3 regions of the Robertmurraya mangrovi genome follow, and region 2 is predicted to be linked to each of the others. Evidence: riboswitches for the same ligand, from Rfam matches in the RefSeq annotation. Region 2 holds a riboswitch; each other region holds the start of a gene.
What was found. A riboswitch is a leader RNA that binds a small molecule or an ion and turns the genes downstream of it on or off. The one in region 2 is predicted to bind cyclic di-GMP.

Region 1 (10,517 bases), on a different contig from region 2:
GTTAAAGATTTACTATATAATTTCATGGCATATCATGATCCAATCCCAAGAGTTTTGGAGAGAACAGACGATAAGAATGTAATTCGTCACGACATTTATGATCTTGATCCGCTATTTCGATATAATTTCGGAAACATTATACTATTAGGGGACGCCGCCCATGCAACTACCCCAAATATGGGGCAAGGTGCTTGTCAAGCCATTGAAGATGCCTTATCTCTTGCTCTTTGCTTTGAGAAAGAGAAAGAGATAAATAACGTGTTTATAAAATATGAAGAACAAAGATTAGACCGTTCTAGAAAAATTATTCAAGAATCAAGATTAGCTGGTAAGATTGCACAAATTGATATTCCTTTTCTATGTTCTATTCGAAACCAAATGTTAAAGCTAACGCCTTCAACGGTTTATCATAGTAGGCTCAAAAATTTATTTGAAATTCAAACAAAATAAAACAGCTCTAATCTGAGCTGTTTTATTTTCTCTTAATAACCGCCATCGTACATCTGGAAACACATACTAATTTATCTTCTTCGTCCGTAATTTTAATATCCCAAACCATTGTAGTTCGTCCCTGGTGTAATACTGTAGCAGTTGCAGTCACAAATCCATCCTTTTTACTTCTAATATGGTTTGCGTTAATTTCTAAACCTACTACTACTTCACTTTGCTTATCTACAAGTTCATATGCACCAATTGAAGCTACCGTTTCAGCTAAAGCAACAGAAGCTCCCCCATGTAATAATCCAAAAGGTTGTTTTGTCCTCTCATCAACTGGCATCGTTGCCGTAACAAGCCCCTTCTCTAACTTCGTAATTTCTATTCCTAGTGCATGTATAAGTGTTTTATTAATATCCACTGTATTTTCCTCCTTAATTTGTTATATAACTTAAACTTATTATTGGACAAACTATATATGTCCAGCTAGGACAATAACTAGAAGAGGTGAATAACGAATGAATCGAGTTCGCGAAGGACTAATCCCAACAGTACTTGGAACAGCTGTAACAGCCACTGGATTTGCACTAAAACAAAACCGAAATGTTGACTCAATGATTTCTAATACTGTCGTTGGTTTTGGATTAGCTCATATTGTACTCGGAGCTATTGATTTATTCGAACACCGCGATCAATATTAAATTAGGAGCCATAGTGTTCCATTGCTTATAAACCTAACGGGCACTCAAGTGCCCGTTTCTTACAAGGCCCTAACTCTTTCCTTTTTCTTTTTTCTAATTACTTTTTGCACGATATAAATAAATAGTGCTATGACAATAAAAAAGAAGACTTCCTTTTCATGCTGAACAATTTTCTCTTTATGATCCCCGAACCAATATCCTAAGCTAAAGAAAATCATCAGCCATATTAACGCCCCACTATAGGCAAATAGGGCAAATGTTTTAAATGGGATTTTAGCTGTGCCATATAAAAATGGCACTAAGATTCTCATCCCTGGAAGAAAACAACTTAACAACAATGAATAGGAGTGATATTTATCCATCGTGTTTTTAGACTTTTCGAGTTTTTTTGAAAACCTTTCTCTTTTTTCAATCGTTGATAAAAGAGGTCTTCCCACATATTTTCCTAGCAAATAACTAACGGTTAAAGTTGTAATAATTCCTGAATAAGTTACAAAAAAGGCGATTACTGGATTTAATACTTGCAACGATGCTGCAAGTCCTATTGTCATGACGATTAACTCATTGGGAACGGGAACAATAAATACTCCAACTAACAACCAAAGAAATAGCCCTATGTATCCGCCCTCTTCTATTAACTTTAATATAAAATCAAGTTCCATAAAGGCTTGCTCCCTTCAAACTTAACTAAGCCTCTCTTTTAATAATTCCACTTTTCTTTCTATTTCCCTTCAATTATCTTTTATTCTGTATTATGTAACGTAATGTAAAAGAATACATACTTAATATAAAAAGGAATCTAAGGGTTTAAAGCCAGAATAAGATAAGCCTGTAAATTCATATGTTAATAAAGGAGAATTTTAGAGAACTTAGAAAGGGGATGAATAAATGTATAATTTTTATCCATCCAATCGAATGCGTTACACGCCTTCTCAAAGTCATCACTACATACACTCAAACAATCAAATCTACTACTCTCCCTATTACTATCCATATCATTACGTTCGTCAATTCCCTTCAGTCAATCCAACTCAGTTTATTTCCTCTGCAAAGCAAATGGAATTAATCATGAAAGATGCTAGTTTGTTGTTACAAAGAATGTCTAGTTCAAGGGAGTTTTCTTCCGAGTTAATGAGTGCTGCACAAGAGTCAAAAATGGAGAAAGTCACTAGTATGATTAAGTCAACTGGGGTTCAAACCATGCCTGAAATATCCTATACACCTGATGGATTAAAGCTAATTTTCACTTCAAAAACGAATAATATTGACTGTTGTCATTTAACCCTTAGCTTGAGATGGATGTAAAACAGTGAAAGCCCTCTACAAAGTAGAGAGCTTTTTCGGATTTTAGGCCATTTTGTTACGAGTTTGTTCGTTCTACCCTAAACCATTCTTTATCTATATTTACCTAAATATAAGGTGCACCGAAGCCATAGCCATATCCATATCCAGGGAATCCACCATAAGCATATGGCGGGAAACCACCGTAGAATACCGGACGAGGGGCCAATAACGCTCCACCTATTAATCCACCTGCAACTCCTCCTAATAAACCTCCCAAAAATGGAGCTCCAAAGAAAAAGCGGCTATTTTGATGATATTGTGGACCTCTAACATGATACATTGGGTTACCTCCTTATTTCATTCTAAACATTACCCTACACTACTTCATATGCAGCAAGTACCCATTTGGAGTGGGCTAAGAGGTGATTATATAAAGGGGTCCTTAGAAGAAAGCCTTTTCATATTTGACCATATAAAAAAGCTAACCTCGGAAAGTTACCCTTTGGTTAGCTTTTAAGATCTTTAATTTTTATACTTGCTTTAACATATCAACCGTTTGATCACATTGCTGAAGTGCTTGATTAACGGCTTCCATTGATTGTTCAATACGGTCACGGTTAGAACCTTTTTCAACTGTATTTAATGCCTGCTGTAAACTGCTTTTAGCTTCATTTAATGAAGAGACAGTGTCCTGTACATAACCTCTTGCGTTTTTATCCATATGTATCCCTCCTTTTGTCCATTCAACTATATTGTTCTCTAATTGAAGCTTTTTATGTATTCAATGGGGCAAGTTAAAACAAGGCAAATCATTGTATTTGTAAGTATATAAAAATGTTCGTAAGTGAAATAAAAAATGATTACATGATAGTGTCCCTTCATCCTCCATGTCATATAAATCAATAAATAGCTCTAGAACATCAGGGTCGATATCTTCTACTAAATTGTGTAGTGACAATTTATAAGGTAGACCAGCAGCTAGACTCCAAAATCCCATATATTCTAGAACCTCCCTTATACTTTGCTCATCCAAATGTTTATCCTCACTTTCTTCTCCACTATAGTTATTTTTTCATCATTAGCGAAATTTATCCTATTATATCCAACTTAATAAAAAGGCAAAGGCCAAGCCCCATTTTTGGCACGTATTTAAACATGCTTGTCTATAATATAGTGAGGCTTAAAAGGAGACAGGGTTCATCATGTTCTTAAGCATATAGTAGCTTAAACGGTACTTAGAAGTATCTTTTCTCCTTGAAAAAAGAATGTTAAAAAGGGTGATTACATGGCAGATAAAGATGAATTTTATAAATTATTGAAGATGTTAGGAGCAAAAGCTGAATATCAAATAAATGAGTGGATAAAAGAATGCTTAAACAAAGAGGAAATTATTCAATTATTTAGTAATCAGAGCAGTCACTATTCAAAGGCTATTAAAAACATCCAAGAGAAAGTGGAAACCTTATCTATCCCCTTTAACTTTCCAACAAAGGGTGACGTTGCTTCCCTTGCAAAGTTAACTATTCAAAACGAAGAGAAATTAGAAGCAATAGAAGAGCAGATCAATCAATTAAATGAATTAGTAAGAAAATTAAAAAAGGGTTCGAACATTACCGATAAACTGGATGAAAACGAAACTCAACATTTAACAACCATTGAAAACTTCGATAATAGTAATGAAAATATTTCAACAAACCAACAAAAATCCCTTAAAAGAATTAAAAAACTGAACTTAATCTTGCAAAATCATTCTTCTAGTAATCTTGATTCTCTGTTGACTGCTCTTAAAAAGGAGAATACTAGTGGAAGGAAATAAAGAGATACTACGTTGGAAAGGCTTTTGGAGTGTGTTCGGAGGTCACGAACCTCCCTCTGCTACTACTCCTAGAAAGTCCATTTGGAAAAAGAATAAGACAACCCTATGGTATTATCCTGCAAAAAAGAAAAAGTTCCAAACACCACTTTTTCTAGTTTACTCGTTAGTGAACCAACCTTTTATCCTCGACTTAAGCCCAAATATAAGCTTGATAGAAGCATTTGTGGATGAAGGATATGATGTGTATTTAATCGATTTCGGAATTCCTAGATACGAGGACAAAGATATTACTTTAGATAATTATATTGTGGGATTTATAAAAAAAGGTGTCCAAAAAGCCTTAACACATTCCAAGGCGAAGGATATTACGGTAATGGGTTTTTGCCTGGGTGGTACTTTAGCAGCTATCTACACTGCCATTGCCACTGAACCCATTAAAAATTTGATTCTTACTGTTACTCCAATTGATTTTTCTACTGTTCCTGCTTATGACAAATGGGCTTTGGCACTTAGAAACGAAAAAATCGACTTCGATGAATTCATTGATACTATCGGCCTCATCCCCGCCAACTTTATTGAAGCAGGAGTTAGATTAGTTACCGCACCTGTTTATTTTAGTCATTACTTATCTTTGTTAAATAGAGGGTATGAGAAGCATTATGTTGATAAATGGATATTGTTTAATAAATGGACAAGCGGCCATATTCCTTTCCCAGGAGCAACATTAAAGCAACTTGTAAATGATTTAGGCAAACATAACAAGTTAGTCACAGGAGAGTTAAAAATTAATAATCAGACAGTTGATTTAAGAAATATCAAATCTAATTTACTAGTAGTAGCTTCTGACTTTGATCAACTAGTACCAAAAGAGCAAACCTATCCAATTGTAGAGCTAGCCTCAAGTGAGGATAAAAAATATGAGTTACTACCAAGTGGACATACAGGTCTTACGGCTAAGAAGGGGTTACCTATCTACTTAAAGGAATGGCTTCCGTCTAGATCAAATCCTATATAACGTAAGGAGTGACTAACTACAGATGGTTTATGAAGAGAGTAGTAGTTCAGGTTACCTCGGTTTTACCACTATTGTTTTTAGGAATTCTCTTACCGATTCTAAGCAGGCATGGTTCTGTTCTCTTATACAAGAATATGGCTTAAATTTACTTCTAAACATAAGCACATATGATTTAGTAACATTACTTGAAGATTAAATCGTTTAATATTTCCTTATAAAAAAAGCAACACTCCAGGAGTATTGCTTTAATGTCTTTATTAAACAGCTAATCTAGAATCGGTTAATTTTTTATAGGCAATCGTTAAATTTTGTAAACATTGTGATCGTAATTGTTCGTCGCAAATAAAATCAAACCTTATTTCTTTTTCTAAATTTAAATAGATTTGGGAAGGGACTTCATTTCCCGTTTGTTTGCCACTCGTTAATTCACTTTCAAAATACTCAACTGTACCAAATAATAAACCCACTGCAAGCCTCCACCTTCCAATTTTAAGATAAAAAAAGTTCAAAAAAAAGATTGGTGGATACTTAGTTACAACGGAAGATACAACCATTAACCTATGTGCAACAAGGATCCAATCCTTTTTGGCAACCCGACCGTCATAGTTCCGTGACCTTAGACTCGTGGCTTTGCGTCCTTATTTTTCAATAAGTTTGCCCTTTTACACTTGTATAATTAAAATATAAAACTTTAGCATCATAATTACAACAATTTTCAACAAATTTACACATAAATAGTCATTTCCTCCCAGGCCACAATAAAAATTTCTTAAAGACTGATAAATGGTAAGAATTAGTCGATATAAGGATGGGAGGTGATTTTTTGAATATACCTGCATTATCAATAGGTATGAACCAAGCGGCTCTTGCTGAAAAAGTGAGTATATCGCTACTAAAGAAGGTAATGGATACTGCCCAACAGGACCAAAATCAACTTGTCCAGATGCTTCAAGCACCCCATCCTACCTCGGGGCAAACGATAGATTTAAAGGTATAGAATTTAGCAGAAGGTTTTAGAACTTTAACAGTCCAATGATAAGCTTATGCTAAAAAAAGCTGTCTGTTACTATCAATATAGATAGTACAGACAGCTTTCTCCTTACTTCTTATTCTCTGGAATTGTTTTCAAATAATCTACAGCTTCTTTTAGAGAGGCTACGGGTATAACTTTTAAGGTATAGTTATTTTCTTTCACTTCTTCTAAAGCATCTTTTTCATTTGCATCTACCTCATTGATGTCTTTGGGGACAAAAAAGATATCTATCCCTTCTCTGGATGCTGATGTGACCTTATGCTTAATCCCACCTATTTGACCTACATTACCCATATGGTCTATTGTACCCGTTCCTGCAACTTTATAGCCTTTTGTGTAGTCAATGGATGTGAGCTGATTAAATATTTCTAAAGAAAACATGAGACCAGCAGAAGGACCTCCGATATCTTCACTATCCAGCTCCACTTTCTTATCATTTGTTGTAACGGTAAAATCCTCTTCTGGAATGATTCCTAGACCGACTTTTTCATTCTGTAGACCTATAACCTCGACTTCTTTTGTCACGGTTTTACCATTTCTTTGAACAGCTAAATTCACTAAATCTCCTACTTTTTTATTTTCATCCAAATATCTAGTAAACTCTTGTACTTCTATTATGTTTTTCCCATCAACCATCGTAATGATGTCTCCGACTTGAAGTACCCCTTTAGCCTTGGAATCCTCTCTAATACCTTTTACAAAAATCCCTTGATAATTAATATTTGTTTTAACATTAGCTTGATTAAAACTTGCTACTATGGCATTTTGTTTAGAATCTCTCATCATAAATGACAGTAAATTTGAATATTCTTCGTCCGATAGATCTGCTTGAACCTCGCTAGTTTTTTTAATTTCTGTATAAGGGGTAAGTAATGCATAAGCCAAGTGATAGATATTACTAGCTTCTATTGAAAATATAGTTGTGAGGTAAAAATGACCTTTAGCGTTCTTATTCCCATCTTCAACATTAACTTTTGCAGATAGTTCTTCTACTGAACCAGGCTCATAAATGTAATAAGGAGTTGGAACAAATGCTGCTATTATTAGGAGTAATAATACGAAAATAACAATCTTACGTTTACGTTTCATAAACAATATCCACCTACCATGAAATATTTACTACTATAACTATGTAGTTTTCGACAATTACTGCCAAAAGCCCTTTATCAATGAGATCTATTGTAAATAAAAAATAGAGGCAAAAAGAATCAGTGAGCCTCTATATGTTTTTCTATTTTGTTAATCCCATTCAAAACGCTGTGAACGCCAAGGATCTCCGTACATATGATAGCCATTCTTTTCCCAAAATCCTGGCTTATCAACTGCCGAGAATTCAATTCCTCTTACCCATTTAGCACTTTTCCAGAAATACAGATGGGGAATGACCGCTCTAAGCGGAAATCCATGTTCCGGCGTTAAGATTTCACCATTATGACTATGGGCAAGTAAACTGGTCTCTTTCATGAAATCCTCTAATGGTAGGTTTGTTGTCCAGCCTTCTTCAGCATGTAAAATAACATATTTAGCTTCTTCTAAAATGGATATATGTTTCAACAACTCTTTTACAGAGATCCCTTTCCAAACATTATCTAATTTAGACCAACCCGTCACACAATGAATATCATTCGTATACTCATATTGAGGTAAGTTCATAAATTCTTCATAACTGAATATAATTGATTCTTCAACTGCCCCAAATATTTTTAAACTCCATTTAGACATATCAGAGTAATAAGGGACATTTCCGTGATGAAGGACAGGAAATCCAGTGGTAACATTCTGATCCGGTGGAACCCGACTGTCTAAATTCTTACGTTCCTTTCCAAAGTACATTTTTTTCACCATCCATATGTTAACAACCTTTATTTACCTATAATACAAAAACAGCTCCCAAAAGAGAAGCTGTCTAAATTATAATACCATTGCCGCAATCCAACCAAATACAATAAGCGGAATATTGTAATGGATAAAGGTTGGTACACAAGTATCCCAAATATGATTGTGTTGTCCATCTACATTAAGCCCAGATGTTGGCCCTAATGTACTATCTGATGCTGGAGAACCCGCATCTCCAAGTGCAGCAGCTGTACCAACTAAAGCTATAGTTGCCATCGGACTAAACCCGAGCTCAAGTGATAAAGGTACAAAAATAGTAGCTATGATAGGAATCGTTGAAAATGAAGAGCCAATTCCCATAGTAACTAACAAACCTACTAATAGCATTAAAATCGCAGCAAGTGACTGGTTTCCTCCAATCATAGCAGCCGCTTGTTTGACTAGTTCATCTACATGCCCTGTTTCTTTTAATACAGCGGCAAATCCAAAAGCTGATAACATGACAAAACCAATGAATGCCATCATTTTCATACCCTCTGTCAATAGGTCATCTGCTTCTCTCCATTTAATGGAGCCACTTAAGTAAATAACCACAATTCCTGCCAGTGCTCCAAAAACCATCGAATCTAAAACAATTTGAACAACTAGAGCAGCTACAATCGCTAGAATTGAAAAGATAATTCCTACCTTTGAATATTTAGTACTTTCAAGTTGGACTGCTTCATATTGCTCATACTCTCTACTTTTTCGATAAGAGATGAAAACAGCAATTACTAATCCTACTAAGAGACCCGCTGTTGGTATAAGCATAGCTTTTGGAATATCAGATACGTTAATAGCTAGTCCACTTTCAGCCATATTTGTTGCTAGAATGTCATGAAATATTTTTCCGAAGCCCGCTGGTAATAAAATATAAGGAGCCGTTAAGCCAAATGTTAGTACAGATGCAATCAAACGTCTATCAATCTTTAATTCATTCATTACCTTTAATAAAGGTGGAATTAGGATTGGTATAAAAGCAATATGGATTGGAATTAAGTTTTGAGAGAAACAAGCCATTAATAGAATAAATAAGATGATAAGAGCTTTTGAGTACGTTTTAGCTTTTGATTCTTCGTTTTTACCAACCATTTTTAGTACTGATTCTACAATGAGGTTAGGCAAGCCTGTTTTTGAGATGGAGATAGCGAATCCACCTAGTAAAGCATAGCTTAATGCAACAGATGCACTTCCTCCTAATCCTCCCGTAAATACTTCGATGGTTTTATCTATAGATAATCCGCCTGTAAGTCCACCTACTAATGCCCCTGCAATTAGTGCAAATACAACGTTCACTCGTAGTAGACTTAAAATTAGCATGATTAAGACAGCAATAACTACCGCATTCATAATGTTGTGTTTCTCCTCTCGTTACTTTAGTTTGCTAAATTGGTAGAGTGTTAAAATACAAGTATTAAATTATCATACTATAACTTTTGTTGTCAATAGGATTTTTATTTATTGACTGTTTCATGTTGTTTCTGCATATAATTTTGTCCGTTCCTTTCCGCTCCACTCAGTAATATAAACGTTGACATAAACAACCATTTTTCAAAAAGACCCTATTTAAAAAAGAGAGTTTCCTCAAAGCATAACTTTAAGAAAACCCTCCAAAACATTTATTTTCGGTAAAAGAAGTAGATTGCAATAAAGAAGATTACAACCGCAAATAGCTTATTGCCATCGAAGGGGATTTGCTTTCCACCGAATAGACCGAAATGGTCAATAATGGCTCCCATTAGTAATTGACCTACAATGACCGCCATTAAACTAGAGGCAACTCCTAGTTTAGGTACGACTAGCACCATAATGAATACATAAAATGCTCCTAGCAATCCGCCAGTTAGCTGCCACTTAGGCACGGAGGCAATAGCTGTGATATTTCCTTTTCCAAAAAAGAGCACAATAAATAACAAAGCTAGTGTTCCTATTGAAAAAGAGAGAAAGGATGCCTCAATTGTTCCTGTTTTTTTCCCCAGTCCTCCGTTGATGATGGCTTGTATCCCGACGGCTAATCCACCTAATAAGGCTAAAATTGGATAGATAAAATTCAACCATTTCCCCTACCTTCTAAACGTATAAATGAGCCCTGGGAATGAATCCCAGAGCTCACTTCTATAATCATAGCAATTAGTTCTTTTCTGTTTCAAATCTTTCTACTAATAGGGCAAGTGTACGTACCATAACACCAGTAGCACCTGTTGGTCCTAAGTCATGGTTTTTTCTAGTTGTTGCAGTACCAGCGATATCTAAGTGAACCCAAGGAGTATCCTCTGCAAATTCTCCTACGAACGCACCACCCATAATGGCATGACCATCACGGCCAGGTGAGTTGTTTAGGTCCGCTATTTTGCTGCT
Region 2 (10,517 bases):
AATGCAGGAAAAACTAGCATGATAGCTGTTTTGGCAAGTGGAATAACGTTAGTCTATACCATGATTCTTCAATTAACAACACTTGGACCGGAGATGAGGGAACGGGCTAATTTTCCAACGTTATCAGCAGCTAGAGAAATCTCATTGCTTGATTTTATAGAACGGGTCGATTTAGTCGTTGTATTTATCGTTATGTTCGGAATTATTGTGAAGGTTAGTGTGTTCTTTTTTGGAGGATTAAAGGGGCTTGAAATCATATTTAACCGGCCATATCGAACAATGGTTGTACCAATGGGAGCCATCATTGCCTTTATTACTATTGTTATAAGTGAAAATTACGCTGAGCATATACAAGAAGGGGTAAAAGTTGTTCCCATGTATTTGCATATACCTTTTCAATTCTTATTTCCACTCACCCTATTGCCTTTTCTAATCTACAAAATCAAAAAACAACAAAAGGAGAAACAGCAATGAGTTTGCGTCAGCTTTTGTTTAGGAGGAAGAAAAATAAACAGGCTAATAAAACCACAGAGAAGGAATTATTCCAGGATGAGAGTATAGAGAAAAATTTTTATCGAGATTTAGAGACCAACAAAAGTGAAATAAACAAGTTATTTGTACAAACGTTTGACTTTGAAATGAAAGATATAAAGCTAGGGAAACAAAAAGCTTGTATTTGTTATCTTGAGTCGATGCTGGATACGAACGAGTTATCCAATAAGGTGCTAAACTCTATTAATAAATCGATTTCACATGAGATTAATGATATTGAAACAGTAAGAGATGAGTTCTTCCCTACCGTCCCTTATCAGTACGTTGAAAATCTACATCAAGTTACTTGGAATGTGTTAAATGGTCAAGCCGTTTTATTAGTGGATGGAATTACGAAAGCTCTCACTTTTAAAATCGGGGGTACAGAGCAGAGAGCTATTACGGAACCAAGTACTCAAACTATTTTAAGGGGTCCAAAAGATGGATTTATAGAGGACATTAGTACAAATATTAGTTTAATAAGAAAAAGAATAAAAAATCCAAGACTAAAATTTGAACGATACCATCTTGGTACAGATACAAAAACGACTGTCAACATTAGTTACATTGAAAATATCACCAATCAAGATATTTTGGATGAAGTAAGAAAAAGGATTAAAAAAATAGAAGTGGGTGGAGTTTTAGATTCTGGAAACATAGAAGAATTCATTACCGACAAAACCCTTACTCCTTTCCCACTAGTCTTTAATACAGAGAGACCAGATACAATTGCCGGCCACTTATTAGAGGGCAAGGTTGCCATTATGATTGATGGTTCCCCTTTTGCCCTATCAGTTCCAGGAGTACTAGTAGATTTTTTTGAATCGTCAGAAGATTATTATCAACCTTATTTTATGGCGAGCTTTATACGGATGGTTCGCTATATCTCTTTTATGATTGCTTTAGTTCTACCGTCCTTATATGTGGCCCTATCTACTTATCATCACGAATTAATGCCAACGCAATTATTAATTAGTATTCAAGCCCAAAGAGAGGGAGTTCCATTCCCTGCAGTAATCGAAATCTTAGTAATGGAACTTACCTTTGAAATTTTAAGAGAAGCGGGGATAAGAATGCCAAGGGCTGTTGGACAAACGGTATCCATTGTTGGGGCCTTAGTTATCGGACAGGCTGCTGTTGAAGCAGGGCTAGTCTCAAATGTACTCGTCATTATTGTTGCGTTAACGGCTATCGCAAGCTTTGTGTCACCTATTTATAACTTCTCAATATCAACTAGATTATTAAGATTCATATTAATCTTAATGGCGGCAGGTCTTGGTTTATATGGAATCCTTTTATTCTTAATTCTAATGGTTATCCATTTAGTAAGTTTACGTTCTTTTGGGATCCCATATTTAACTCCAGTAGCACCTTTTCAGCTAACCGAGCAGAAGGATGTTTTTGTAAGATTTCCTATTTGGTCAAATAAAAGAAGACCTACTTATTTAAAAACCAAATCTCCTATAAAGATTAAAGGGAATCCTTCTCCTTCCCCACCAACCTCAGATAATGGGTGATGTAATGAATAGAAAGCTATTGGTGATTATATCTTTGGCGACATTAATATTGGCAGGATGTTGGGATCGTGTTGAACTCAATGATGTTTCAATTGTATCAGGTCTTGCCGTTGACCCAGGTGAAGAAAAAAGATATATGGTTACGATTGAGATTGTGAATGCACCTCCCTTTTCGAAACAAGGCGGCGGAGATAGTGCTCCGGTTATCACTTTTACTTTAGAAGGCGATACGATGGCGGAAATTCTACAAAGAATGAATATTGGTGTAACAAGGCAACTAATTTTTTCTCATACAAGGGTACTATTTATTAGTGAAGAGATAGCAAGGCAAGGTGTTATTGGTTTTTTAGAGTATCTAGAGAGAAGTGGAGAATTTCGAAATGACTTTAATATTCTAATTACTAGAGGAAAACCTGCACGTGATTTTTTGAAGATTACGTATCCCCTTCAAAAAATACCCTCTATGAAGGTTCATAAACAAATTCAGACGTTCGTAAAGGAGTGGGGAGGGGATCCAAATATTCGACTAACCGATTTTGTCTCAGCAATTACATCACAAGGGAGAACACCAGTAACGGGGTCAGTAATCTTAAAGGGAGATGTAAATAAAGGGGCAACTAATGAAAACAATACCAACCTTGAACCAAAGGCACTGGTAGAAATGGAGGGTATTGCTGTTTTTGATAATGAGAAGCTAAAGGGATTTCTTACCCTAGAGGAGAGTAGAAATTATTTCTGGACACAAGAACTCGAAGAAACAACCTTGAGTATTCCTTGTGATGATGGAGAAGAAGAGGGGGAAAATTATAATGCTCTTAAAGTAGTACATACACACTCTAAGATTAATGTTGAATATCGTGGAAGTCAGCCAGTTGTAAAGGTCCAAGTAAATGCTGATACCGAATTATTGACGACGCAGTGTAGAAAAGACTTAACTCAATTACAAACGTATAAAGAGTATGAAAGAGATGCAGGGAAGTATGTGGCTGAAAATATTAGAAATACAATAATCAAGGTTCAAGATGAGTTTGGTGTAGACATTTATGGATTCGGAGAGGCTCTTCATAGAAGTGATAATAAAAAATACAAACAAGTGAAAGATGATTGGAATGAAGAGTTTAGGAGAGCAGATGTAGAAGTAGATGTTGATATCTTCTTAAGAAGGTCGGGTATAAGAACGAAATCATTTTTAACGGATTTGCCTAAAACAGAAGAGAATGAGTAGGATTCCTCTGATTTTGGTAGACATCCGCTGTATGATAGGCTAGTATCAATAATAGTTTTTAATCATGTCTCGGAACAAATATACGAGTGACAAGTAAGGTGGTACTTTTATGAGTGTGGCTATATTAAATGAAGTAAAGCCGTTTATACAAGCGGTATGGGAAAAAGAAGGATTCGGGCAGCCTACTTCGATTCAAGCAGCTGCAATCCCTGTCATTTCTAAAGGGAAAGATGTTATTGCTGAATCTCCAACAGGAACAGGTAAAACTCTAGCCTATTTATTACCTATTTTAAATAAAATTGACCCAGAGAAGAGAACGGTTCAAGCAGTCATCCAAGCTTCCTCACAAGAACTAGTGATGCAAATTTTATCAGAGGTACAAAAGTGGGGAGAGGGAAGTGGTATCCGTGCCGCTTCATTCATCGGAGGAGCTAATGTTAAGAGACAGCTGGAGAAATTAAAGAAAAGTCCTCAGATTATTATCGGGACTCCTGGTAGAACGCTAGAACTGATAAAGCAAAAGAAGATTAAAATGCACGAAGTAAAAACAATTGTGTTGGATGAAGGAGACCAGTTATTAACTCCGGAGCACTTGCCAACTATTAAAGAGATTATAAAGTCATCCCTTGCTGACAGGCAAGTAGTTTTATTCTCAGCCACTTTGACAGACCATGCTGTAAAAATAGCAAGAGAACTAACATCTGATGCCGAAGTGATTAAAATTGAGAAGGATGAAACCATACAATCAGCAGCTGTGGGTCATATTTATTTTCCTGCTGAGCAAAGAGAAAAAATTAAATTACTAGAGAAGATTTCCCGTCTTGAGGGAGTCAAGGCATTAGTGTTTATTAAAGATATTGGGAGCTTAACTGTTACTCATGAAAAGCTTGCCTTTAGTGACATTCATGCATCGCTTCTTCATAGTGATTTAAATAAAGATAAAAGAAAAAATGCACTTAAAGACTTTAGAACAGGAAAGACAAATATGCTCCTAGCAACAGACGTTGCAGCTAGAGGGTTAGATATTAAAGGTGTTACACATGTTGTCCATTATGATTTTCCAAAGGACCTTTCTCAGTACGTTCATCGCTCAGGAAGAACAGGCCGTTTTGGTGCAGAGGGAACTGTTATTTCATTAGTGACTGAGCGTGAAGAAAGAGAACTAAAGAAGTACTGCCGTGAGATAAATGTGGAACCTCAGAAGAAGAGGTTTTATAAAGGTCAAATAGAGGATAGCCAAGCTTAAATCATGTTTGATAAATAATGAAATACGTGCTCAATGGACCTTGGGGGTCTCTTTTCCTGGGGTCTATTTGCTATTAGTTCCGTTTAATGTACATAAATTTTTACAGTCTGCCTGTTAGAAAAAAATTCGAGGTGAATCAATATGAAAAGTGGAGTAATTAGTCTAGGAGAGGCATTAATTGATTTTATCCCAATGGATGAAACAAACCTTGTCTATCAAAAAAGTCCTGGAGGAGCACCTGCGAATGTTTCAGTAGGAGTGGCCAGACTAGGACTGCCTTCAGCATTTTTAGGGAAAGTTGGACAAGATATTCTCGGCAAATTTTTAAAAGAAACGTTAGAAGGTTATGGAGTAAATACAACGACAATGGCCATGAGTGAGGAAGCTAGAACAGGAGTTGTATTCGTTACCCTTGGTGAAGGCGGGGAAAGAAGCTTTGACTTTTACATTAACCCAAGTGCAGATACCTTTTTATCCACGGGTGATATAAAAGAAAGTGATTTCAACTCTGCTCGAATTCTGCATTTTGGTTCCATTTCGCTCATTCATGAACCATCTAAGTCCGCTACGCTAAAAGCTATAGAACTTGCCAAGAAGAACGGTGTGCTCATTTCATATGACCCGAACCTGAGATTGGGATTATGGGAAAGTGAAGAACAGGCCAAAGAGAGTATTATGGAGCTTCTATCTGAGGCAGATATTTTAAAGATTTCTGAAGAAGAGCTAGAATTTTTAACAGGTGAGAAAGAAATTGACAAGGGAATTGAAAAGCTGGCTCCTTATCATATTCCCTTTATTGCCATTACCTTAGGGGCAGAGGGAAGTGTTCTAGTAACGCAAGCGGGTAAAGTGGAGGTTTCCGCTATGAAGGTGGAGGCTGTGGACACAACGGGTGCGGGAGACGCATTTGTTTCTGGGATGCTTTATTGTCTTCATGAGCGAGAAAAAGGTTTAGAGGATTGGAGTCTAGAGGAAATGAAAGAGCTAGGTCGCTTTGCCAGTGTTTCAGGGGCTTTAGCTGCTTCAACGAAAGGTGCTATGACAGCTCTTCCAACACTTGAAGAAGTGAGAACCATCTTATCCCGTTAATAAGTATATTAGAGGGCATCCATATAATAAGGATGTCCTTTTCTAGCTTTGAGTAGGTATCCAGTATTTTTTATTTGACGGAATTGCTAGAATATTTTATAAATAAAGCATCACAAGATGAAGGGGAACACTTTTACTATGGAAAACTCACGCCTAAAGAAATTACATGATGAATGGCTAGTTGAAGCAACAATAGATGAAATTCAAGAGAAACTAGCTAATGGTGAAATATCATCAAAAGATCTAGTGTTAATGTATCTATATCGAATTGGCCAGTATGATAAAGACAAAATTAATTCTATCTTAGAAGTAAATCCAGAAGCACTACACATTGCAGCAGCTCTTGATGCAGAAAGAAAAACAAAAGGTCCAAGAGGCCCTCTTCACGGAATACCGGTGCTAGTAAAAGATAACATAGATACAGCTGATCACATGCATACTAGTGCAGGTTCTCTTGCTCTTGAGAACTCTTATGCCCTTGAAGATTCGCATGTTGCTAGCTTACTTCGCGAGGCAGGGGCCATTATTCTAGGGAAAACGAATATGACAGAATGGGCTAATTTTATGACTGAAGGAATGCCTAGCGGTTATAGCTCTAGGGGCGGACAAGTCTTAAACCCGTATGGACAAGGGAAATTTGATGTAGGTGGGTCAAGTGCAGGTTCCGGTGCGTCGATTGCGGCAAACCTCGCTACCGTTGCAGTAGGTACGGAAACTTCAGGTTCGATTTTAAGTCCTGCAAGTCAAAATTCCTTAGTCGGAATTAAACCGACAGTCGGTTTAGTAAGCAGAAGAGGGATCATTCCTATTGCTCATAGCCAAGACACGGCTGGACCAATGACAAGAACGGTAAAAGATGCAGCTTACTTACTGAATGTCTTAACGGCTCATGACGATAGAGATCCGATTACATTAACGAATGCGAAATTAGTCAATGTAGACTTTACTCAGTTTTTAAACCCTGAAGGATTAAAAGGGGCACGTGTAGGAATAGCAAGAGAAACGTATTTTGACTACTTAAAAGATGGACAGAAGGTAGTGTTGGAGCAAGCCATTGAGAAGCTTAAAGAACTTGGTGCTGACGTTATTGAAAATATAGTGATTCCTTCCACCAAATATGAGTGGAGCTATGATGTACTTGGGTATGAATTCAAGTCTGATCTTAATGCATACCTTAAGGGCCTTCCGTCGTACGTCCGTGTACGCACGCTTAAAGATGTCATTGACTTTAATAATCAAAACAGTGAGCGAACTTTAAAGTATGGCCAAAAAATATTAGAAGAAGCGGAAGCTACATCTGGAACCTTGACAGAGGAAAAATATCTTCAGGCTTTAGAACAAGATATATACCATTCCACTGAACAAGGAATTGATTTTGTATTAGCAGAACACCAGTTGGATGCAATTTTGTTCCCTAATAACTTTGGTGCTGGTATCCCAGCAAAAGCTGGATATCCATCCATCACCGTCCCAGCTGGTTATACAGAAGAAGGAGAGCCAGTGGGAATTACTTTTACTAGCCATGCTTTTAGTGAAGGAAAGTTAATCGAGCTAGGATATGCATTTGAACAAGGGACCAACCACCGTAAACCACCTGAGTTATAAGTTAAAATCTGGTCTATAGCAATATTGTATAAGGCGATTCTCGGTAACCCATACTACCATTGAAGTATCCAAAAAGGAGACGAGGTACATGGGAAGAACCAAACTTGGAAATGCTAACGCACAAAGGAACAATAACAAAAAACGAGGAAAAACTAGCTCAGAACTAGTTGAATTCTCAACAACAGAAAAAGATGAAATCATCCCTAACAAACCAGTAGGGAAATAGGATCGTTATTTTTATCCCCTCATAATTGGAGGGGATATTTTATTTACTATATGGTTATATTTTTAGGGCCATTTTCTTAAGATTTTAATCTTAACTACATTAGAACACCTGAGTTGATTGTAGCGGAAGGCACTTGACTCCAGCAGGAAATAGAGAGAATGGGAGACCCCACAGGCGGTAACGCCGAGGAGGCTCCCATCTCTCCCTGCGGAAAGCAAGTGCCTGGAGCGGAAAGGAACGGGCAACATAATTAAGTCTTTTAGAAATAGAAAGGTTGGTAACTTTTTACTTATCAATTTCGCCCTAATAACTTACTTTTAACCCATATAATGGATATCCAAATTCACGTTTTGTCCATGTTAAATAGGTCCATAATCAGCTATAATTAGAAAAAATAACCGAAAAAGGCAAACTTGTTGAAAAGCAAGGACGCAAAGCTATGGGCCTAAACGAGCAATGTTGCTTGCATGGTTGCCAAGCTGCCGGACTCCTTCAAAGGATGTCTTGGCATCAATGGAGGAGTAGACAACATGAACAGTAGAATCAACAAACTTAGCCTCATTTTCTTATTAGGACTTGGATTAATGCTATCAACCATACCTTCAAAAGCAGAAGCAAACGTTAGGGCACCACTCTCAACATGGCTATGGGATACAGCTAAAATCCAGACTAAAGGTGATGAAATACTTAGCTTTTTAGAAAAGCAAAATGTGAAACAAGTATACCTACAAGTCAACTCACAAATTCCCGTATCCGCCTATAAACAGTTTATAAGCAAAGCTTCTAGAAAATATATAAAAGTTCATGCATTAGATGGGGCACCTGATTGGGTCTCACCAAATGGTGGACAACATTTAAAAAGCATGTTTGACTGGCTTCGTGCTTATCAAAGACAAGCTTTACCACAAGAACGTTTTTCCGGTGTTCATCTTGATGTTGAACCATATTTACATTCTAGTTGGAACTCGGATTATGATAACTCAGTACTGGCTTATCAAAAAATGCTTTCTAATGCCAAGGTCTATTCGGGGCAATTAAAATTACCTCTTGGAGCAGATATCCCCTTTTGGTTTGATGAAAAAATGTACAATAATTCTTACGGCAAAGGGGACTTAGCGAGCTGGGTCATTCGAAATGTTCATTATATCTCAATTATGGCCTATAGAGATCAAGCAGTAGGTCCAAATGGAATTATTGAGTTAGTAAAAAACGAAGTGAACCTAGCAAATAAACTAGGAAAAGCTATCATCATCGGAGTTGAAACAGGACAATCCTATGAAGCTCAATATGTGAGCTTTTATGAAGAGGGGCAAGCATATATGTTTAATCAGTTACAGCTTGTTCAATCAGCTTACTCTAAAGTTAGAAATGTATCGTTTGCGATTCACTATGTAGATAGTTGGATGGCAATGAAGCAGTAAACGTCAGGCCGGATACGGTCTGGCTCTTTTTTTGGCAATAAATAATAAAATTACCAAAATTTATTATCTACTACCTTGCAATGTTCACTACTGTATATTATTATAGTAGCTGTGGAAAATATTACTAAGTATTAGTGGCTATTGATTAATATCTAATAGTGATTAAAACAGAGTAGAGGATGTGTATTCCTTGAATGTGCAATTTAAAAAAGGTGTTCTCGAGTTGTGTGTGTTAATTCTGATTTCAAAAAAAGATCAGTATGGATATGAATTAGCTCAAAATATCTCGAATAAGATTGAGGTGGCTGAAGGAACACTTTATCCGTTATTAAGAAGGTTAACAAAAGAGGATTACTTTACAACTTATTTAGCAGAATCTACTGAAGGACCTCCTAGAAAATATTATTCAATTACAGATAAAGGCAACGAATATATGAAAGATTTAGTAGATGATTGGAAGCAATTCTCTAATGCAGTAAATCAATTTATTGAGGAGGGACTTCATCATGAATAATGAATTTTTAAAAAGACTTGAGACACTGTTAAGTAAAGTTCCAGAAAGTGATCGACGGGAAATGCTATACGATTATGAGGAACACTTTCAAATAGGTTTAGCCAATGGGAAAAGTGTGGAAGAGTTAACGGCTGAATTAGGAGATCCGTATGTCATAGCGAGAGATTTACTGGCTGATTATCGAGTAGGTAAGGATGAAGTTGTACAACAGACAGAGGAGCAAGTTCAAGAACAAGTACAACCTTTTCAAGAACAAATTCAACCAGAACAACAACCGCAACCTAGCCAACAAGAAGTAAACAGTAAAGAATTAACTATGGATGAAAAAGCAGAGCTGGCAGCACTTAAAGCTGCACTCTATAAACCAGCACCTATTCCAACTCCGATGGGAACATCTGAGCCGACAAGATCAACATCAGGTCGTAGTGCGTTTGGTTCTTTCATGGTAGGAATGAGTTTACTGTTGTTTAATCTTATTTTTATCGTAGGACCGGCAGCAGGAATATTTGCAGCTTATATTTCTATTTGTGCAGTAGCCCTTGTGTTTACTTTGTCACCTTTAGTGCTTATTTCTTCCTCGTTTCTAGGTTTTAGCCACGAAAGTTTAGCGGTAAACTTTTTCGTATCACTCGCTTTAACTAGTTTAGGTATGTTAATGGGAATCGGTATGATGTATGTTGGAAAATATTTATTTAAGGGATTAGCAGGGTATACAAAATTAAACGTTAGAATGGTGAGAGGAGGTAGAGCGGCTTGAAAAAATTTGTCCTAACATTAGTTGTACTATTTGTTATTGGAGTCGCAGGAACACTTGTTACTCTAAATGTGTCAGGTGGATTCTCCCTAGAAAAATATGATGTAAACGATAAGGTAACGGTTAATAATCAAAATATTAATGATATCAACATCAAGTTATCATCAACTGACATTACTGTACTACCTACATCAGAAAATGAGATTTCAGTAGAATTAAAGGGAAAAATTAGTAAGAGGTTAAAAAATGATTTGAAACTTGATGTTAAAGAAAAGGGTAATACTTTAGATATATCATTGTCAGGGGAAGATCAAATCAAGTTTAATATTGGAGTTCTTATTGTTGAAACCGAGGTAAACGTTTTATTGCCTGAAAAAATCTATGAATCT
Region 3 (10,517 bases), on a different contig from region 2:
AGCTCATCCACTTTTTCTGCGATAAATGAGACGTCTTCACTCACTTGTTCAAATGTAGTCTTAATTTTTTGTGTTGTTTCCCTAACCTGCTCAACCATTTCGTTAGGGTTCTTTATGTAGTATGAAACATCACTTGAAGTCTTTTTACAATTCTCTACTACAGCTTGTCTTGTTTCGCGGTCCAACAAGGCTACTGCCCCCCCAGCAATTGCCCCAAAGAATACACCTTTCCAAAATCTATTCATGCTCCCCATTATTAAATCCTCTCTTTCGTGATCTCTAATAATTGCTTACAGCCTTGCTCTAATAAATCAAAAACTTCTTGAAAGTTACCAGTAAAATAAGGATCGGGTACATCCTTCGTTACAATATGTGGAAGAAGGTCTAACAGTCTCAAAACTTCAGCTTTTGGATTAGCTTCCTTCAGCTTTTCAATATTCTTTTTATTCTCCGTATCCATTGCAATAATATAATCAAATTCAACTAAATCAGTTGATACGATTTGTCTCGCTTTCAATCCATCAAAACTAATATTGTTTTTCAATAAAATATCCTGTGTCCCTTTATGTGGCGGGTTACCAATATGCCAATCACCCGTACCTGCAGAATCTACAATAATTTTATGTTCTAATCCTTCCCTTTTTACCGTATCCCGAAACATAGCCTCCGCCATAGGGGAGCGACAGATGTTTCCTAGACAAACAAATAAAACTTTTATCATATGTCTTCAAACCTCCTCCCTCTTATTTTCATGGATATGCTCCCTATTTTGCAAATAATTATTTTGGTTATTTACGTTTATAGTAACCCATATATAACCTATGATTTATAATTGACTTTTTAAAATGAAAGTGAAAAGATAATGATAACTATATTGGGTTTTTGAAAGGGGTACATAATGAATTTATCAGAGAAGTCTGTTGAAAATGTTGAATTTATGATTGAAAAAATAAAAGAAAAGCTTAAGGTCCTAAACTTAGGTGCGATTAAACCTTCCCATTTTGATGAAAATATGTATGAAGAATTAAAAGAAATTTATGATTTAGTCATGAAAAAGGATTCTTTTAGCCCGAACGAAATGCAAGCACTTGTTGAGGAACTAGGTAACTTACGCAAGCAATAATACAAAAGCTGTCCGCTAAACAATGTGGACAGCTTTTTGTCTAATTGATACTAGTTACTTCATCAATCACCATTTCTTTTATTAGCAATGTGTAATGATCAGCAAGGGATAGTTCTTCTCCGTTATCTAGGTATCTTATGTATGGCCTTTGTAAGTTGCCGATAATTTTTGTCACAATGGCTTTACGATTATTATTTAATAACACTTTTGTGCCAGGTATGTAATGAGGGACTTCTTGAACAAAAAGCTTTACTAAGTCAGTGGTGAACATGGTGCCACTTTTAGTCATAATATACTCCATCACTTCATGTGGTGGAAGCCCTTCTTTTGATAACATATTTTCGTATAAATTTGCGATTCCACACACTTGGGCAAACTCGTGGATTTCCCCTTCTTTCATCCCTCTTGGTTTCCCGTTTCCATCAATAGTTTCATGGTGACCATAAGCAACGTGAGCCGCTAATAGGCTAATTTCTCTAACTTTCCGTAAATATTCAAAACCTACCACCATATGATCCTCAACCCGATGAGTTAATGCTTTTCCAATATCATGTAAAAGGGCACCCATGGCTAAATCTTTTAATTGCATTTGCGAGATGCCAAGCTTTCTTCCTATTTGTAAAGATAATAGTGTAACGTTCACAGCATGGGCGTACTCTCTTAGTTCCTCAGCAATAGAAGAAGTAGGGATTAAACATATAGCTTTACGTTTCCCCACTTCGTTTACTAATGTTATGACTAGTTTTTGTAATTGGCGAATAGGTAGTTCCTCTTTATTTGCGATTGCTTTAAAAGACATTTGTAATGTCTCAATAGCATCCATCCAAGTTGGCACATCTACCATTTCTTCCATAGAAATTCCAAAAGAAATAGAATCTTCAATGAATAAATAACGAATATCCATTGCAATTAATTTTTTTAAATAAGTAGGGTGGATAGCACGTCCAGCAGCAAGCAAAACTCTTTTATGCTTATCATATATCGGCCTAGCCAGCTGCATCGTTTTATCGTTGTACTCTTCTACGCTAATAAGTCTCATTTGCTGTCTCCTATTTTTATCTTTTTTATCTTTTATCCCAGTATCATTAATTACATTATATTCCTTCGTATCTCTAAATAAAATAAGCTTATTGTAGTATATAGTAGAATTCAAGATTGGCCCTTCGTTTCCCTTCAGAATATACCATATTAAGGTGTGGTTACTATTACCAAATAGGATCCATTGATTCCTACTTCCCAAAAAAACAGCCAACACTCGAGAGCATGGCCGTTAGCTTTAATATTCTTTTGCTTATCTCTCACCTTGGTCCGTTAAAATTATCGGTCCGTCTTTTGTAATGGCAATCGTATGTTCATATTGAGCGGAGTATTTTCCATCAATGGTTCGTGCAGTCCACTTATTGCTATCCATTTTCGTTTGATACTCTCCTACGTTAATCATCGGTTCAATCGTGAACACCATGCCTTCTTTGATTCTAGGACCTTTGCCAGGCAATCCATAGTGAGGAACGTTAGGGCTCTCATGAATGGTTGCACCAATTCCATGACCGACAAAGTCTCTAACAACCGAAAATCCTTCTGCTTCCGCATATGTCTGTATCGCATGACCGATGTCACCGATTCGATTCCCAATTTGAGAAGCCTCAATTCCTTTGTATAGAGATTCTTTTGTCACTTCCAATAGGCGTTTTGCTTCATCGGAAACTTCTCCCACTGCATATGACCAAGCAGAATCTGCTAACGCACCATTTAGGTTAACCACCATATCAATGGTAACAATATCGCCTTCTTTTAAAGGCTCTTTCCTTGGAAACCCATGGCAGATTTCATCATTTATACTAGCACAGGTTGCATATTCATACCCTTTATATCCCTTTTGTTCTGGAGTTGCTCCATGTTCTTTTAAGTATGCATCCACAAATTCATCAATCTCTAGGGTTGTAATACCCGGCTTTATAAGTTTCGCAATTTCTTTATGACAGGATGCCAATAACTCTCCTGCCTTTTTCATCATTTCAATTTCCCTTTGTGATTTCAAAACAATCATTCTTTTCCCTGCCTCTCCTTTAAACAATATATGCAATAAGTTTTCATTTCGTCTTCCTTAATATTATCGTTGTAAAAGAGGAATATCAAAATTTTGAATTCACTTTTCATTGAACAACCGATGTCAAATTTTGTTGAAGTGAGAGGATTTATAGTTAATCAAACGTTTGATTAAATTTTAATAAAACCCCATGCTTATTAGAATTATATTAATCTATCCATGCAAAATATGTAGAATTTAAATAAAAAGCTGTGGCTTAAAAAATCACCTCAGCCTTGATTTTTTATTTAGCTGACAGGTACCTTACACCCCATTATTTCTTCAAAATGTTTAAGGGAAATTAACTCCTCATCCATATATTCATTTAATCCCCATGTTTGATTTAAAAACACTCGAGCTATGATTAATTTTCTATCCCCACCAATAGCCGCATCTTTTAAAGCAACAACACTCTCGTATATCTTTGTCATTAATTTTGCAACACGTTTGCTATGGTATGTCTGGATATCCACGTCCCCTTTTGACAAGAACACTAATAATTCTTTTAAGCTTTCAATCCCTTTGTATATAGGTTCTGTATGTTTAACTAATGTTTCAGGAAGAGCTTCAAGTTCTTTTAAGACCGTTTGTAAAAACCATTCGTGAACTTTGTATTTTTTTATTAACCTAAAAACCTCTAAACCTAATATATTAGCTGTCCCTTCCCATACCGTTAACACTTGGGCATCTCTTAACAGTCTTGGAGTTACGAAATCCTCAATATAACCATTTCCACCGTGCATTTCAATTGCTTCATGTGAGAAGTGTATAGCTTGCTCTGCTGATTCCATCTTTAACAAGGCAATTAGTAGTCTGTTCATGGCTCTATCTTTTTCTGAGATAGCCGAATCATCCCCGACCATTTGATCAAACATGGCAACTAGAGAAAAAACAGCAGATGTCTCTACCTCTTGCTTTGCAGCTAGTTTTACTAAACTTTCCTTTATCATAGGAAATTCTGCTAAGTACTGACCAAATGTATGACGTGTAAAAGCATATTTTTTAGCTTCAAGAAATGCCCTCTGCATAATTCCTATCGATGCAATTGCATTACAAACGCGAGATAAGTTTAGAGCTTCCATCATATAGTAAAAGCCTCTACTTGAATCTCCAACTACAAATGCTTCTGCCCCGTTAAAAACAACTTCTGCAGATGGAACGGCCCTTACTCCGAGCTTATCTTTTAATCTTCTAATTTCTAGATGATTTAATTCCCCGTTATCTTTACGCCATGGAACTAAAAATAAACTTAATCCTTTTGTTCCAGGAGGGGCACCTTCCATTCTAGCTAAAACCATTGCCACCCCGCATTGCCCTGCATTTGAGGCAAAATATTTCTCACCATAAATACGATATTGTCCATTTTCTAATACCGCTTTTACCTCATTTGCCCCTACGTCAGATCCCCCTTGACGTTCCGTTAAAAAGGTTGCTCCTTCAAACAACTCAACATCACCCGTTGAAACAACATGCGGTAAATATTTTGATTTAAGCTCTTCATCTGCATAATGATCAATCAAATAGGCTGTAGCCATTGTTAAGGTTACAGGACAATAAAATCCGGGTTCGGTTTGAGATAACAAATATCCTTGTGCATAGGAATAAATGTAGTTCCCTTTATGACCTAATTCAGGAATTTCCTTATGTACATAACCAACAATTCCAGCGTGATAGGTTTGCTCAACCGTTTTCTTGTAACCCTCGTTCACCCACACATGAGAAATATCATTTCCCATCTGATCATACTTAATCAGCTTAGGTTGCCCTTCTCGGTCCGTGTGGGCTGCCCTCTCATCAATCTCCGTTCCACAAAGTTCTCCAAACTGGTCTAACTCTTTGTCTGCCCATTCAAAAAAGGACTCATCTAAATATTGTTTAAGAATAAATTTCAAATTAGGATCTTCGTTATAAAAGTTCATCGTTCATCACCCTTTTAATAAAATAAAAACATTAACAAAATATTCTGTTAATTAATTATAACATTTCTATTAACACCAGACTTACCTATAAATGTAATTCACTACTTTTTGTAAACTAGTAATATAAATAGTTAACATTTGTGATAAAATAGTTATAAAATCACATAGAACAATCTGTTCTAAATATGGAACTATTTGAATTTATTTGATATGATTAAATTATATATAGACAAAGGTGTGTGAGACTTTATGATCGGTGATCGCGTTAAGAAACTTCGCCAAGAAAGAAAACTATCCCTATCAGAATTAGCTGAGCAAGCTGGGGTCGCAAAGTCTTATTTAAGTTCATTAGAACGTAACTTACAAAGAAATCCTTCTATACAATTTCTAGAAAAAATTTCTGCTGTCTTACATGTACCTGTGGACCATTTAATCCATGAACAGCCAAACAAGGATGAGTTAGATTCTGAGTGGCTTAAAATTGTAAAAGAGGCAATGGATTCCGGGGTATCAAAGGATCAATTTCGTGAATACCTTGAGTTTAATAAATGGAGAGCCAATCAAAGTAAATAAATGTGAAATAATGATATACTATGTATTGAACCTGTCTTGGCAGGTTTTTATTTTTTTCAAACAAAGGCTGTATTCGTAATGATTATTGTTATTTGTAAAAATCCAAAAGCCGATTTTTACCCTTAATAGTTAAAGAGTGCTACAAATTTAGATGGTAAGGCTTTTTCTAAAACTGATAACCTTTTAAGCCCAATAAAGCATGATATATTATAGGCAAAATTATATATGTGAGAAGCAACAAAGTTTTAGAAAAGAGCCTAAACAAAAAAGCATTTCTCAAAAGAAATATCCCTTTTAAGAAACACTTAGCTTTAACAATATTCATCTGTCTATAGCTTTAGCGATTCTCAATAGTCATTTCCTTCATGCCATTTTGACTTAGAAATTCTTTAATGTCTTCTTTTTGTAACCCTAACCTCCTAGCCTCTAATATCAGCTGCATCCATTCAAAGTCAAGTTCCTCGATGACCACTCTAGATTCAATCACATTCTTTCCCCCCAAAATACGATTCGTATTCCAGGCAGTCCAGCCATCATAGCGCTAGTTTCTAACTACCTTAGACCCGAGACTTTGCGTCCCTACCTTTCAATAGGTTTGCCTTTTTCTGTATCTAATGACTTGCTTCCTTACTCCCTATTTATAGTTTACTAGGTTCGGTTCATTATCATGCGGGTTTTTTGTCAATTATAAATATTTTGTGAACTCCTTTCTTCTACAATTCTTGTCATTTTTATACAATATTACGCTATCATATTCTTTATAAAGGTAAATAAGTCAAAAAGTCACTAGGGGGATTTAGACTTATTTGCTATTTTTCATCGAATAATTTTTTTGAACTTTGTCTCCATATAGGACTTTAGTCATTGACAAACTTGTCTTTTTGTTTATACATTTTTAACTTCTTGCTAGACATATTCACATGTATCCTTTCAAAAGTGATGGCATCAAAGAACGGATGATTGGTTAAATCGTTCCCACAAATCGGACAGGCCCACTCACCAAACTCACTACTACTATAAGAAGATCTTAGACACTTATCGCAATCTTTACGGTACATTCTCCTCACCTGTCTTCATGGTTTTTAAAAGCATGTTAACAAAAGAACCTTTATCACAAACAAATCAATCAGTGTTCGACCTAATGAACTTAGGATCATCCAACAAATCTTCTTATACTAAATATGCAATCAAAGTAGATTCATTCTAGGTAATAACACCTTCCTTACTTCAGTTCCTTAGACCTAAGAACACACCAAAACGTTCTTAATAATGAATTATATATTCTATTTTATTGGTTTCATCTATAAAATAGAATGGCACTCAGTTATTTTTGTTCATTTTATCGAACGATTAAATGTAAAAAAAACACTATATTGAACAGGGTAAACAAAAAAAAACGAGCCTTTATTAATTCCTAAGGCTCGTCCAACATATTTTTATTGTTTATTTAGGCTTACTGCGATTTGCGCTCCTACTTCTGCATTGTGTTTTACTAAGGCAATATTGGCTGTCAAGCTAGCTCCTTCAGTCAGTTCTTTCACTTTTCCTAATAAGAAAGGAGTAACCTTTTTCCCAGCAATATTATTTTCCTTTGCTTCTGCTAACGCTTGCTCAATAATATTTGTAATGAATGATTCCTCTAGTGCATCTTTCTCCGGAATTGGATTAGCAATCACTACTCCACCATTTAGACCTAAGTCCCATTTCGTTTTTAACATTTTTGCTGTTTCATTTGCATCTTCCACTCGATAATTTACATGGAAAGGACTTGTTCGAGTATAGAAAGCTGGGAGTAAATCTGTTTTATATCCGATAACAGGAACACCGTGAGTTTCAAGATATTCTAGTGTTAATCCAATATCTAAGATGGATTTTGCACCTGCACAAACAACGGCCACATTAGTTTGAGCTAATTCTTGAAGGTCCGCAGATATATCCATTGTCGTTTCAGCTTCACGGTGAACCCCTCCGATTCCACCTGTAACAAATATTTTAATATCTGCTAATGCTGCACAAATCATGGTAGCAGAAACAGTTGTTGCACCATTTTTCTTGTTAGCCAACAAGTACGGTAAGTCTCTTCTACTTGCCTTCTCCACTTCTTTACTTTGAGCTAAAAACTCTAATTCTTCATCAGACAATCCAATTTTTATCTTTCCATTTAATATAGCGATAGTAGCAGGTACCGCTCCCTTTTGGCGAATGATTTCCTCAACTTCTTTTGCTGTTTGTACGTTCTGTGGATAAGGCATTCCATGTGAAATAATCGTTGATTCTAGAGCAACAACGGGCAGATTTTTTTCTCTTGCTTCAGCAACCTCTTTAGAATATTCAAGATAATTATTTAACATATTTATTCTCCTTTAAGGAAATTTTATTTAAAAATATTGACTATTTGTTTCCTCTATTTTACTTGGACTCAAGTTAGAATTAACCGTTTCTTTTGATTGTAAAGTTAAGATCGAACAGGTCATTCCAACTTTACATGCATTTTCAATATTTACCCCTTTTAATGAAGCATACATAATCCCGGCTACCAAGGAGTCTCCAGCACCTGTTACGTCTACCACTTCTACTTTAGGAGGAATTAAAACCCCTGATCCAAGATCTTTCGTATAGTAGATTAGCCCTTTATCGCCTCTTGTAATAATGACTTTCTCTACGCCTTTTTCCATGATGATCTCAGCGGCTTTAAATAAATCAGCTTCACTGGAAATTTTATAACCTGCGAGAGCTTCTGCCTCGTCTTGGTTAGCAATTAGCCACTTAACACCTTTTAAGCTTACTGGAAGTCGCTTTACTTTCGGTGTGGAAACTGTTGTTATACAAACGGGAATATTCTCTATTTCACAGCGAGTGATTATTTTCTCTAAAACATCTGCTGGGAAGTTTGTATCTATCATCACCAGTTCTGCAGAAGCAAAGTAACCCCACTTCTCATCTACAAAATCAGGATTAATGGAATCATATATAGACATACTAGCAAATGCCACTTGTAATTCTCCATCTTTATCAAGAACAGCTGTGTAAGTACCTGTTGATTGATTAGGAAGTTTTTGTGAAGGATCTACTTCTACAAAAGTTGCTGTTTTTTCGAGTAGCCATTTCCCCTCATGATCCTCTCCAACTACAGTCATTAAGGAAACATCTACATCCAGTCTCCCCAAATTCTCAGCTATATTACGTGCCACTCCACCACAAGAGGCGGAGCTATTAACAGGATTAGATGTGTGATTAACTAACTCTTCTAGCATCTGAAACTTTCTATCAATATTTGCTCCTCCTACGCAAAGAACTCTCTTTTTCTTTGGGATTACATATGCTCTACCTAGGAGTTTTCCTTGCTTTGTTAAAGAAGATACATAACCTGCAACAGCTGAACGAGATAAGCCAGTCTTGTCCGCAAGGTCATTTTGTGAAATAAAAGGATCCTCTTCAATGAGATTCAAGATTAAAGATTCTTTTTCACTCATGGTTTATCGCTCCCAAAATTATTAACAACACATGTCCTTATTATAAACAAATGTCTAAAAATGATGCAAGGTATTTTCTAACAAACCTTAATTTATGTATCGATAATAGCTTTACACGTATTGTCAATATTGATTATTGAATATTTCGTGAATAATAATTGTCTATAATGTGAACTTTGTCATATAATAATACCAAGATAATCCAATACGAAAGGGGTATTTCCATGACGGTGATTCATGTAATTAATTTTACAGTTCCGATTGCATGCATGTTTTTAGCTGGTGTTTTATTAGATCGTATGTGCAAACCGGAAGTACCGAAACAAGAAGTTAACGAGTAAATAAATCTATCAATAGTTTAATTACGAAAAGACGCATAGGTTTATACCCCATGCGTCTTTATTTTTAATTATTAATTTCTCGGTAATATAAGTATTTCTACACGTCTATTCTTCGCTTTACCTTCAGTCGTTTTATTAGAAGCAATCGGGTTAAATTCCCCAAATCCCTTTGCACTAAACCAACTAGGATCTAATTGATCGTTTTCCAACAGAATCTTCATAAAATTAATCGAACGCATCACACTTAATTCCCAGTTTGATGAGAACCGTGCATTCTTGATGGGAACATTATCCGTATGACCACTAATAACAATATTTCTAGGTGGACTCATGACTAACAAGTCTGATATTTCTTCAGCAATTTTTAAGTCCTGTCTTCTTACTTCATCACTTCCTGACTCAAACAACACGTTGTCACGAATCATTACTAGTAACCCTTCGTCAGTCATGGTCGCTTCAAGTTGGTCACTTAACTTCTTATCTTTTATGTAAGAGTTAACCTTTTTCTCAATCGACTCAAGCTCTCTCTTATCTGCTTGTTTAGCCAACATTTCCCGTTTTTCTTGATCAATCTTTGCTTTCTCTTTTTTATCCGTTTTCTCTTGATCTTCTTCTTTTTCTTGCTCATCAGGTGCAGCAGCCTTATCTTCTGGTATTGGACTCGGATATTCGAATATTCCCGTACCACTAGAAAATGCTTCATTAAATACTTCTGACATTGCTTGGAATTTTTTTGCGTCCAACGAACTCATGGAGAAGAGTACGATAAACAGGGCTAGTAAAAGTGTCAATAAATCCGCATATGGAATTAACCATGACTCATCAACGTGCTCTTCATGATGATGCTTTTTTCCCCGCTTACTCATCTTTCTTCACTTCACCTTCTGCAAGGATTTTTTTCCTTTCACTTGCTGGTAAATAGGACGCTAATTTTTGTTCAATAACCCTTGGTGCTTCCCCTTCTAGGATGGATAAAATTCCTTCAATCATCATGTGCTTAAT

Region 1: it holds a riboswitch for cyclic di-GMP, as region 2 does, so the genes downstream of both, SM124_RS10075 (hypothetical protein) here and SM124_RS20085 (amidase) in region 2, are expected to answer to the same signal.
Region 3: it holds a riboswitch for cyclic di-GMP, as region 2 does, so the genes downstream of both, SM124_RS17530 (anti-repressor SinI family protein) here and SM124_RS20085 (amidase) in region 2, are expected to answer to the same signal.

Annotation. Positions count from the first base shown of each region.
Region 1 is NZ_JAXOFX010000005.1:102,842-113,358, forward strand. It holds gene SM124_RS10025 (FAD-dependent monooxygenase) at 1-450, shown strand, start outside; gene SM124_RS10030 (hotdog fold thioesterase) at 473-856, opposite strand; gene SM124_RS10035 (asparagine synthase) at 954-1,136, shown strand; gene SM124_RS10040 (DedA family protein) at 1,196-1,798, opposite strand; gene SM124_RS10045 (YuzC family spore coat inner layer protein) at 2,025-2,441, shown strand; gene SM124_RS10050 (hypothetical protein) at 2,545-2,760, opposite strand; gene SM124_RS10055 (hypothetical protein) at 2,950-3,141, opposite strand; gene SM124_RS10060 (hypothetical protein) at 3,202-3,417, opposite strand; gene SM124_RS10065 (hypothetical protein) at 3,706-4,236, shown strand; gene SM124_RS10070 (alpha/beta fold hydrolase) at 4,223-5,251, shown strand; gene SM124_RS10075 (hypothetical protein) at 5,509-5,718, opposite strand; cyclic di-GMP riboswitch class I at 5,836-5,920, opposite strand; gene SM124_RS10080 (YjfB family protein) at 6,075-6,248, shown strand; gene SM124_RS10085 (SepM family pheromone-processing serine protease) at 6,351-7,373, opposite strand; gene SM124_RS10090 (sulfite oxidase-like oxidoreductase) at 7,524-8,117, opposite strand; gene SM124_RS10095 (Na+/H+ antiporter family protein) at 8,196-9,509, opposite strand; gene SM124_RS10100 (DMT family transporter) at 9,779-10,213, opposite strand; gene SM124_RS10105 (leucyl aminopeptidase) at 10,290-10,517, opposite strand, start outside.
Region 2 is NZ_JAXOFX010000019.1:17,557-28,073, reverse strand. It holds gene SM124_RS20120 (GerAB/ArcD/ProY family transporter) at 1-474, shown strand, start outside; gene SM124_RS20115 (spore germination protein) at 471-2,048, shown strand; gene SM124_RS20110 (Ger(x)C family spore germination protein) at 2,053-3,273, shown strand; gene SM124_RS20105 (DEAD/DEAH box helicase) at 3,383-4,519, shown strand; gene SM124_RS20100 (carbohydrate kinase family protein) at 4,661-5,608, shown strand; gene SM124_RS20095 (amidase family protein) at 5,747-7,213, shown strand; gene ypzF (protein YpzF) at 7,302-7,439, shown strand; cyclic di-GMP riboswitch class I at 7,836-7,926, shown strand; gene SM124_RS20085 (amidase) at 7,970-8,860, shown strand; gene SM124_RS20080 (PadR family transcriptional regulator) at 9,051-9,374, shown strand; gene SM124_RS20075 (HAAS signaling domain-containing protein) at 9,367-10,131, shown strand; gene SM124_RS20070 (DUF4097 family beta strand repeat-containing protein) at 10,128-10,517, shown strand, end outside.
Region 3 is NZ_JAXOFX010000014.1:28,910-39,426, reverse strand. It holds gene SM124_RS17565 (YtxH domain-containing protein) at 1-254, opposite strand, end outside; gene SM124_RS17560 (low molecular weight protein-tyrosine-phosphatase) at 257-721, opposite strand; gene SM124_RS17555 (DUF1128 domain-containing protein) at 899-1,123, shown strand; gene SM124_RS17550 (HD-GYP domain-containing protein) at 1,164-2,162, opposite strand; gene map (type I methionyl aminopeptidase) at 2,415-3,170, opposite strand; gene SM124_RS17540 (acyl-CoA dehydrogenase family protein) at 3,458-5,128, opposite strand; gene SM124_RS17535 (helix-turn-helix domain-containing protein) at 5,378-5,701, shown strand; gene SM124_RS17530 (anti-repressor SinI family protein) at 6,039-6,188, opposite strand; cyclic di-GMP riboswitch class I at 6,219-6,311, opposite strand; gene SM124_RS17525 (hypothetical protein) at 6,559-6,759, opposite strand; gene SM124_RS17520 (pseudouridine-5'-phosphate glycosidase) at 7,138-8,052, opposite strand; gene SM124_RS17515 (carbohydrate kinase) at 8,080-9,174, opposite strand; gene motB (flagellar motor protein MotB) at 9,587-10,381, opposite strand; gene motA (flagellar motor stator protein MotA) at 10,374-10,517, opposite strand, start outside.